Regions from separate parts of the Lysinibacillus phoenicis genome, predicted to be linked through region 1. Evidence: riboswitches for the same ligand, from Rfam matches in the RefSeq annotation. Region 1 holds a riboswitch; the other holds the start of a gene.
The links. A riboswitch is a leader RNA that binds a small molecule or an ion and turns the genes downstream of it on or off. The one in region 1 is predicted to bind S-adenosylmethionine.

Region 1 (5,000 bases):
AGATGGACAGTCCATGCACCACATAATGATCCGATAAATGCTAGAGGAAAATATTTAAGGACAGAGCGAATTTCCAGCTGACCAGAACGGTAGAAGGAAATAGAGGATGTTAGTGAGCCCATTGCCCCTGCTAGTTTATTAGTGGCAACAGCAGCCGCTGGGTTAAGACCAACAAACAGTAGAGCCGGTAATGAAATTAATCCGCCTCCTCCAACTACCGAGTCGACAAAAGCTGCCAGAAATCCAAATGATATTAATAGAATGATAATATGTACATCGACATCAAAAACCATGATTACACCTCTTCTAAATTAGTTACTACTGAAATAGTAACTAATTTACTTACTGCTGTAAACCCTAACTTTTTTATTGGCAAATCTTCACAACAGTAGCCTATAATAAAGCTAATGGAGGGATTACATGGAGGAATTAATCACCCAGTTGAAAGATATGGGTTTTACAGAATATGAAGCAAAAGCCTATACGGCACTCGTTCAACAAAGTCATGTTAGTGCCTATCAGGTCAGCAAAAATTCTGGCATACCGCGTGCAAGAGTATATGATATTTTAAATATCCTTGTAGAAAAAGGGATCGTGTTGAAAGAAGAGACTGCAGAACAAACGACCTATTCAGCCATGCCCGTGTCCGTATTTTTACAGCAAATGGAGCAGCGCTGGCAATCAAATTTTTCGTCGATAAGTATGAAATTAGAAAAGCTAGAGGAAAATGTTCAGGAAGTGGAGCATAAAGTCGTGATGCTAAAGGGCAAGGAGTCCATCCTCAATTACTGTCAGTCACTTTTAAGAAAAGCAAAGAAAAAAGTGATTCTGTCGATGTGGGAAGATATGTACGATGCGCTACGGCAAGACCTTCAAGAAGTGTCACAGCGTATTCCTGTGCATGGCATTACACTGTATGTAGACGAACACTTAGCGACTATTGACCGCCATAGGGCCACACACTATACGAAAAAAACGTCTACTCCACATTGGTTTATTTTATCGGTAGATGGTCAGGAAATGATTTATGGTCACTCGCCATCCGCGCAAGAAACGGCCTTCATCACTAATGACCCTGTCCATATCTATTTGTTAGAGGATTATATTTGGCATGATGTCCTTATCAATAGACTAGTAAAACGCGATGATCAGGAGCTTGAGGATTGGATTGCGAAAGAGCGAAAAGGTTTTTTCTTAGAATAAAGATGAGAAAAGGGGAGCATTCTGAATAAATTAGTGTTGCTAGGTTTAGGGTGTCTACTAATGTTAGCAGCGTGTAATGCTACGCCACCTACCACTCCACTCAGCATTCGTGAACTACCTATCGTACCAGAACATGTTCAGAAAAACATCGTTTCTCAGGACAATATTCAATTATTGTATGAAGATGACGCGACGTATTATCTCGTCTATTATTCAAAGGGAAATGTACTAGCAAGTATGGAAGTAGAGGAAAATAGACTCATCATTCATCTTAATGAAGGCAGCGAGCAACGAAAAGAGGCCCAACCATATGTTTTTAAAATATCGAAAAGCCCTGAACAGAACCTTATTGAGGTCTTCATCAACAAGCAAAACACACCCATCGATCGTATGACCATCCTGTGAAAAAAGAAACCGAAATCTCACTTTGATGAGATTTCGGCTTTTTGTAATTTGTCTTAATAAAAGACTTTATCAACATTGTATTTGGAGCGGAAAGTATTAATGGCATATGTTTCGTAAATTTCACGTTCCATTGGATCTTCTACTTCATAGACTTCAATTTTGAACACTTCATCACGGTGGTTTTTCATCGGTGATACATTATCCTCAAAGTGCTTTTTAATACGTTGACGGATTTTACGAGCTTTCCCAACGAATAATAGCTCATTCTTGTCATTATAGAATAAGAAAATGCCGCCTTTATCACGTGTGATTTTATGGAAATCAATAAAGCCAAAATAAGGTGTGATTGGCACATCACCTGGTTTTACTTCTTGTTCACGTTGACGGATAACTACATCTGGTTTTGGAAATTCAATTTTAATCAAACTATTCACGTTCCTCTCTCTTACTAAAGCTATATGGTAACATAAATACGGCATGTTTACCATAAATTTTAAATATCGAAAAGCCACTAACAGCAAGCTTAGTGTACTTCAAATGGACAAAGAACATGCATAGCGAATCACAAAATATTCTATGAATTATTGATATTCTAACTAGTTCATGTTACAATTCAAGGTAATTAAATAATCTTATCAAGAGAAGCTGAGGGATATGGCCCTATGACGCTTCAGCAACCTCTAACATGTGTTAGAAAGGTGCTAATTCCAACAAAGGATATTCCTTTGAGAGATAAGAGTGGACGTGAAAAAATCCTTCTCATTCTATCTCGTATGGAATGAGGGGGATTTTTTAATTTTTAGAAAAAGAGAGCGAAAACAGAGAGGGGAACGCAAGATGCCAATTAATATTCCGAAAAATTTACCAGCTGGAGAACATTTACGTGAGGAAAAAATCTTCGTGATGGAAGAGGATCGTGCGAAAACACAGCAAATTCGTCCGTTAAATATATTAATTTTAAATTTAATGCCGGAAAAAGAAAAAACAGAACTCCAATTATTACGGTTATTAGGGAATACACCGTTACAGGTCAATATTACGTTTTTAAACACTGCCACACATGAATCAAAAAATGTTAGTAAATCTCATTTACAGCTATTTTATACGACATTCAACCAAATTCGTCATCGACGCTATGATGGCATGATTATTACAGGGGCGCCAGTAGAAAAATTGGCTTTTGAAGAGGTCAACTATTGGCAAGAAATTTCAGAAATTATGGATTGGTCCAAAGAGAATGTGACATCCGTATTACATATTTGTTGGGGAGCACAGGCTGCTTTGTATCACCACTATGGAATTGGAAAGATAGAGCTTTCAGCTAAATGTTCTGGTGTCTATTCCCATGTCATTACCGATTTAACGGTAGATTTAGTGCGGGGATTTAGTGATTTATTTACCGCTCCTCATTCTCGCCATACGTCTGTGTCAATTGACGATGTACGCAATCATCCAGACTTACGCTTATTATCTTATTCGGAGGATGCAGGGGTATTTATCGTACAATCAAAAGATAATAAAAACATTATGATTACAGGTCACCTGGAATATGATGCAACAACACTAGCCGATGAATACAGTCGTGATGTGGCTAAGGGCCTTGATATCGCCGTTCCCGTAAACTACTTTCCAAACGATGATCCAACTAAAGAGCCTATTAATACATGGCGTGCCCACACCCATTTATTATTCTCGAACTGGTTGAACTATTATGTATACCAAGAAACACCATATGAATGGGATTTTGTTGACGAAATTGAGTATCATATTTGATTCAAATAAAAAGTCTAATTTCTTGCTAATTTAAAAGAAATTAGACTTTTTGATTGTCATTGCTTGTTTCTGCTTTGGGCATTTCGCTCGTTTCAGCTTTCGCTTTGCGATTGCGAATAATCGCCACAATCAGTAAAAGGATCGGTAATAGAATGGTGATGAAAAAAGAAAAGATTGGCCAAATTTCATTATTATATTTGTTCGAATGGACAATGTTTGGGTGAACTATTTGAGAAAGCCCAATAACAATTAGTCCCATCGGTATAATGAGAGGCCGATGATCCTTGATTTTTAAAATCTGGGCAAGGCCGACAACGGTCGTATAGAAATACATAAAAGTTCGAATATAAATGGATGAGATCCACATAAAGGCCATTATAATCTCAATCCGCTGCAAAAAATTCCCTATCGATATTCTTTGTGCTAAGGCATAGCTTGGAAAGGTTCTAGAAGCCGTATTTTCAGGACCTAGTACAAGAATTGATAGCACAATCAATGTCACTAAAACAAATCCACCTAAGATGATTCCAATATAAAACCCTTTCTGCGCGGATTGCTGTACATTAACCGCAGCAGGGTAGAGCATTAATAACACAATTAATGGAAAGGAAAAAATACTCATAAAACGAATAATACTATAAAACATTGATGATTTTGTTGCCTCGAGTACAGGTTGAATATTTTCAAACGTAATCTGAGGGGTAATACAGACAACAAAAAAAATAAAAATAAAGACAAATAACGGAAAGAGGATTTCTGCAGACCGCGCAAAAGTTTCAATGCCTAAATAGGCAGCATACATAATGATAATAATAAACAGCAAGGCAATCGCCATGGTCGGTGTTTCCGGCATCACTTCTGTTTTCATGAATATCCCGATAAAATAGAGTAATTCTCCAGCGGAAAGAAAGGTCAGAATCAGGAAACAAATGGCTGTGAATTTCCCCAAAAAGGGACCGAGTATTTTTTCGTTTGCCTCAATAAAATTAAGAGAAGGTGTTTGGTTGGCTAGCGTCATAAATAATTTAATAACCAGTAAACTGAGGATGACCCCAATACTGGCAGCAATCCACGAATCTTGCTTAGCGGCACTTGTGATGCTAGCGGGAATAATTAAAATAGCTGTACCGATTGAATAAAGGAGGGTAATAATTGTAAATTGTCTTGAGCTAATGATTTCCTTTTCCATCGAATCCCTTCCTTTTTTAGTCATTCTCTCTATTTGCTTAATGACAAAATATAATCTCTAATCGGTGTAAATATAAATGTTATTAAATCTAATGGGCTCGGAATATGGATTTTAAGGGCAATTGCCATATTTAAAGCCGTACCAATAAGTAACAAAATGGAGAACACAACAATGCCCTTTGTATCCTGTTGTTTTTTTAGTTTTGGAATAAAAATAATGCCTACGATGACCGAGATGATCAAGATCGCAACGGCTAGAACCACTTCGTTACTCCTCCTTTGGTTTGTTTAGTAATGAGTTTTGCATTGTACCTAAGCCTTGCGTTTTCACCTTCACATGAACATGAATCGGCAATTCTGGAAAGATAGTTGGCCAATCATTTTTGATTTTTTTCCACTGTTTTGCATCTGCCCGATGGAGTGTATCACCA
Region 2 (5,000 bases), 3.0 Mb from region 1:
TGGACGCATGGAATCGTCATACAATAATGGTTCGATACCAGATACCGCATGACCATGCGTTTTTTCTGGTAATTGTCGTGGTTTTTCACCTTTTAAAACTTCACGAATAGCTGCAATATGTGCTGGAGTTGTTCCACAGCAACCACCTACAATATTAAGCCAACCCTTTTCTGCAAAGCCTTTTAATTTTTGCGATAAAGATTCTGGCGATTCATGGTAACAGCCTTCTTCATCAGGTAAGCCAGCATTTGGATAACAACTTATATAGCCTGTTGAAAGCTCTGCTAATGAACGAATATGATCCGTCATAAACTCTGGTCCTGTCGCACAGTTTAAGCCAACTGATAATGGTTTAATATGCTCAATAGATATATAAAAGGCATCAATCGTTTGTCCTGCGAGTGTCGTACCCATCGGTTCAATTGTTCCTGAAATCATAACGGGAAGTTCCTTGCCAGTTGCCGCGAAAGCACGTGTTACCCCTAATGTGCCGGCTTTAACATTCAGCATATCCTGACTTGTTTCCAATAACAGCACATCTGCTCCTGCCTCAATTAAGGCCTTCGCTTGGATAAAGAAATTTTCCTCGAGCTCATCAAATGTAATACCGCCAGTTACGGATAATGTTTTTGTTGTTGGTCCCATAGCTCCAGCTACAAATCGCGGCCAATCCGATGTTGTAAATTTATCCACCGCTTGGCGAGCAATTTCAACTGCACGTTTATTAATCTCTTCCGCTTTTGCACCCAGATCGTATTCATTTAACACAAGAGGAGTTCCACCAAATGTATTCGTACAAATGATATCTGCGCCAGCCTCTAAATATTTAAGATGAATTTTCTCTATAACATCAGGTCTAGTAAGCACAAGATTTTCATTACACCCATCGAGCTCCTCTCCACCAAAATCATCTGCCGATAAGTTTTCATTTTGTAGCATTGTTCCCATTGCGCCATCAAGAATTAAAATACGTTTCTCTAATTGCTCTTCAATCAAGTGCTTAGCCATGTATACTTACTCCTTTTTTTTGTTCATCCAATTGCTCAATATATTTCATCAACTCTAGTGTCACATCATAGCGTAAAAAAGGTGTAATAAGGTAAATACCATTAAAATATTGCGCAGCCACCTCTACTAATTCCCTTGCAATGGCAATACCCTCAGCTGTTGCACGTTCTTTATCTTCACCACAAGCCTTCATTCTTGCTAAGGCATCTTCTGATAATTTGATGCCAGGCACCTCGTGGTGTAAAAACTCTGCACTTTTATAACTCGTAACGGGCATAATCCCAATATATATCGGTGCTTGTAGATGCTTTGTTGCCTCGTAAATTTCCACAATTTTTTCCTTCGTATACACTGGCTGTGAAATAAAATAATCTGCACCATGTTCGATTTTCTTTTCTAAACGTGCCACAGCACGGTCTAACACACGAACGTTTGGATTAAATGCAGCAGCCACTGAAAAATTTGCTTTTTTTCGAAGGGGTTTACCAGAGAAAGAGACCCCTTCATTTAACTGCTTAATTAATTGGATTAGCTCCATCGAGGAGACATCATAAACGCTTGTCGCACCTGGGAAGTCCCCAACTTTTGTTGGATCACCCGTAACAGCTAAGACATCATGAATTCCTAAAGCATTTAATCCCATTAAATGTGATTGCAGACCGATTAAATTACGATCTCGACATGTAATATGTGTTAGAGGACGTACGCCATGTGTATTCTTCAACAATGCTCCCATTGCAATATTGCTAATACGAGGAGAGGCTAGAGAATTGTCTGCCATCATGACTACATCTGCGCCAGCATCATACAATTGTTTTGCTCCTACAAGGAATCCATCAATTTCTAAATGTCTAGGTGTATCCAGTTCTACAATGACAGATCGTTCACGTTTTACTTTTTCATGAAGAGGCTCATACTTAGGAGGCTCTGCTTCTCGAACGACCTCAATCTTTTCAGGTTTCGCATGCTTTTCATGAACGGGTGATAACTCCTCTAAATATTTTTTTGCTGCCGCTATATGCTTTGGTGTCGTACCACAGCAGCCCCCAATCAAGCGTACCCCTTGATCACGTAGTTCTACTGCTGCTCGACCAAAATAATCAGCCTCCGATTCATAAACGACACGCCCATCTTCTAAGTCAAGAAGTGAAGCGTTCGGATAAGCTGACATAAATGCCTTTTCAGGAAGTTCTACGCCTTCAAATGCTTGTATTGTATGATGTGGGCCTAGCCGGCAATTGACACCAACGATATCTGCACCAAGTGTTTCTAGCTCATGCAAAACATTATTTAAAGACATTCCATTTTGTAAAACACCAGGCTCATGCATAGATACTTGTGCAATAATTGGTAACATTGTTTTTGCACGTAACATTTTTAATGTTGCAGTTAATTCTTCAAAATCATAATAGGTTTCAAGTAAGAGGCCATCTGGATTTCCTGCAAGTAAAACACTTGCTTGTTCCTCTACAGTCGCTAATATTTCCTCTAGTGTTGCATCACTTTTTCGGATACCACGAATACCTCCTATTGTCCCTAAAACAAATTGACCTCCATCTGCAGCTGCTCGCTTAGCAATTGTAATAGCTGCTTCATTAAATTGTTGAACGCGTGATTCTAATCCATAGCGAGCTAATTTGATGGCATTTGCACCGTACGTATTCGTTTGAATGATGTCAGCACCAGCCGCAATATATTCTCTATGAATCTTTTCAATTAACTCTGGTCTCTGCACATTCATTTCCTCATGGCAATATTCCAATCCATAGCCATAAAGAACTGTGCCTATTGCACCATCCGCCGTCAATACATGCGTGTTTAACTTCTCAAGCAATCCCATAAAACTAGCCTCTCTTCCTATGTCTCTGTATAATAAAAAGCCTTCTTTCATAAAAAAGAAGGCTTTAACGATTCAGCATTGTTGTTCCTTCTCATCTTCGACTCAACGGTCTTCTGGATTTAGCACCTGACAATAAGTTGGTTGCTGAAGCTTCAATGGGCCAGTCCCTCTGCTTCTCTTGATAAGAATTAAGTATGAATTTTTTAAATAATTAAAAGAATCATATCGTTTACTGACGAATGAGTCAAGAGTATTTCACGTAACAAAGTAATTTTTAACTTAAAATCTTAGAAACTGGATAGTTCCTCTGCAAGCTCCTCACCAATTTTTTTCCCATTTTGAATGCAAGCTCCGATACCTACACCAAAATATGAACAGCCTGCTATAGCTAAATTTGGATAGTTTTTGTTCAGTTCCTGAAGCAACCCTTGTAACGCTTCTCTGTGAGCTAAGTCGTATTTAGGCATTTGATCAATCCATTTTGTTACATTTACTACGGTTGGATCCTCTTCTATTCCCAAGCTCTTTCGAACATCCTCTAAAGCAACGGTTGCCAATTCTTCATCAGTCATGGCACGTAGTTGTTCATACGCTGGGTTAATACTCTTATAGAAGAGTCGTACAAGTAATTTATTGTCTCTCGATGTATGCTTCCATTTACGACTTGTCCAAGTTACTGCATTACAAGTAACGTTAGAATTATGAGAGACAATATAGCCCGTTCCATCTGCTGGCAATTTCGCGTCTGGTACATCGAAGCCTAAGTATATGGTAATGGCTGACGCAGTAGTAAATTGATTAAAATAACAGTTTAATGATTCGTCCTTCATGAGGCTTTGAACAGCTTCATTCGGTAGTGCAAGCACAACATAATCTGCTCCGATATTTTCACCATTTGCTAATGAAATTGTATAGCGGTCTTTCTGTTTTTGAACATGTAAAGTAGCGACACCCTTGATAATTTCAACATTGGTTAATGTTTGCTCAAGTCGATCGATTAAAGAAGTTAAACCATTTTTAAATGATATAAATTTTTTATTGGCAGCTTTAACAAATTGCTCACGGTTCGCATCAAAACCTTTAATGATACTTCCATAATCATTCTTATAATCAATTAAATACGGTAAAGTAGAAGCAATTGAAAGCTGATGTAAATCACCTGAATACACACCTGCTAGAACTGGTGCAATTTGGTTTTTTACTAGTTCCTCTCCTAAATAGTAGGTTAAGAACTCGCCAATTGAACTTTCCTTTGTAAAGCCTTTGTTTGGTAATGTCAAATCCTTTAATGCTTCCTGCTTTCCTTGCTCTGATATTAATGTGCTTTCCTCTAAGGATGCCAAGCTCATTGGAATACCAAATGTAGAATCAGCTGGAATAGCATGTAGTTCATTATTTGTGTAAATATAAGAAATGCCGGTTTCGTTATAAACTAGATTATCTTCAAAATCAAGCTCCTGCACTAGCTCCATAACACCTTTATGGCGAGCGACAATAGAATCAGCACCTGTTTCCATAATAAATCCTTCTTCATATGCCGAATGTAACTTACCACCTAGATATGTATTTTTCTCTACAAGTACTAGACGAACATCTAGATTATTCTCCTTCACTTGACGTTGTAAGTAATGCATTGTGCATAATCCTGTAATTCCGCCACCTAATACAACAACTGTTTTCATATAAACCGCCCCTATTATTAGTTCTTTCTACAGTATAAACCTATTTTCATTGAAAATTGCATTCAACCCTTTACAAATTTAGCAAAAATAGAGCTATCCCTTTAGGAGATAGCTCTAGCCAACATATATATTAATAGGTACTATAGTGTTAATTACGCCTAATACATTGTAGTAAATACTAACCGTCTATACTTTTAAATTTTGCGCAAAGGTCGCTAATTTTTCTGCCGAATTCGTTACTTCTGTAAATGATGTCCCTAACTCACCTAATATACCTACGATTGCTTGTATTTTTGTTGCCATGCAATCATTTTGTTCTTTTGCTTCAGTCATGGCATCTAGTATACTCGTAAACTGGCCTTCTGTTTGCAACATATTTTCCTCACCAGACGCTACTTCTCCTTGAATATTCGTCAAAGAATACTCTAATTTCTCAGTCCGTTCGCTTGTTTTTTTCAATAACAAAGCAA

Region 2: linked by a shared signal. The riboswitch ahead of ABC382_RS18200 (bifunctional homocysteine S-methyltransferase/methylenetetrahydrofolate reductase) and the one ahead of metA (homoserine O-acetyltransferase MetA) in region 1 are both predicted to bind S-adenosylmethionine.

Annotation. Positions count from the first base shown of each region.
Region 1 is NZ_JBDFMP010000002.1:387,993-392,992, forward strand. Features, by position in the region: gene ABC382_RS03135 (TSUP family transporter) at 1-293, opposite strand, end outside; gene ABC382_RS03140 (TrmB family transcriptional regulator) at 421-1,203, shown strand; gene ABC382_RS03145 (hypothetical protein) at 1,264-1,608, shown strand; gene ABC382_RS03150 (nucleotide excision repair endonuclease) at 1,662-2,033, opposite strand; SAM riboswitch class I at 2,238-2,347, shown strand; gene metA (homoserine O-acetyltransferase MetA) at 2,446-3,381, shown strand; gene ABC382_RS03160 (GerAB/ArcD/ProY family transporter) at 3,422-4,570, opposite strand; gene ABC382_RS03165 (hypothetical protein) at 4,600-4,833, opposite strand; gene ABC382_RS03170 (Ger(x)C family spore germination protein) at 4,838-5,000, opposite strand, start outside.
Region 2 is NZ_JBDFMP010000002.1:3,344,780-3,349,779, reverse strand. Features, by position in the region: gene metH (methionine synthase) at 1-1,008, opposite strand, end outside; gene ABC382_RS18200 (bifunctional homocysteine S-methyltransferase/methylenetetrahydrofolate reductase) at 1,001-2,848, opposite strand; SAM riboswitch class I at 2,937-3,036, opposite strand; gene ABC382_RS18195 (protoporphyrinogen oxidase) at 3,136-4,530, opposite strand; gene ABC382_RS18190 (globin-coupled sensor protein) at 4,717-5,000, opposite strand, start outside.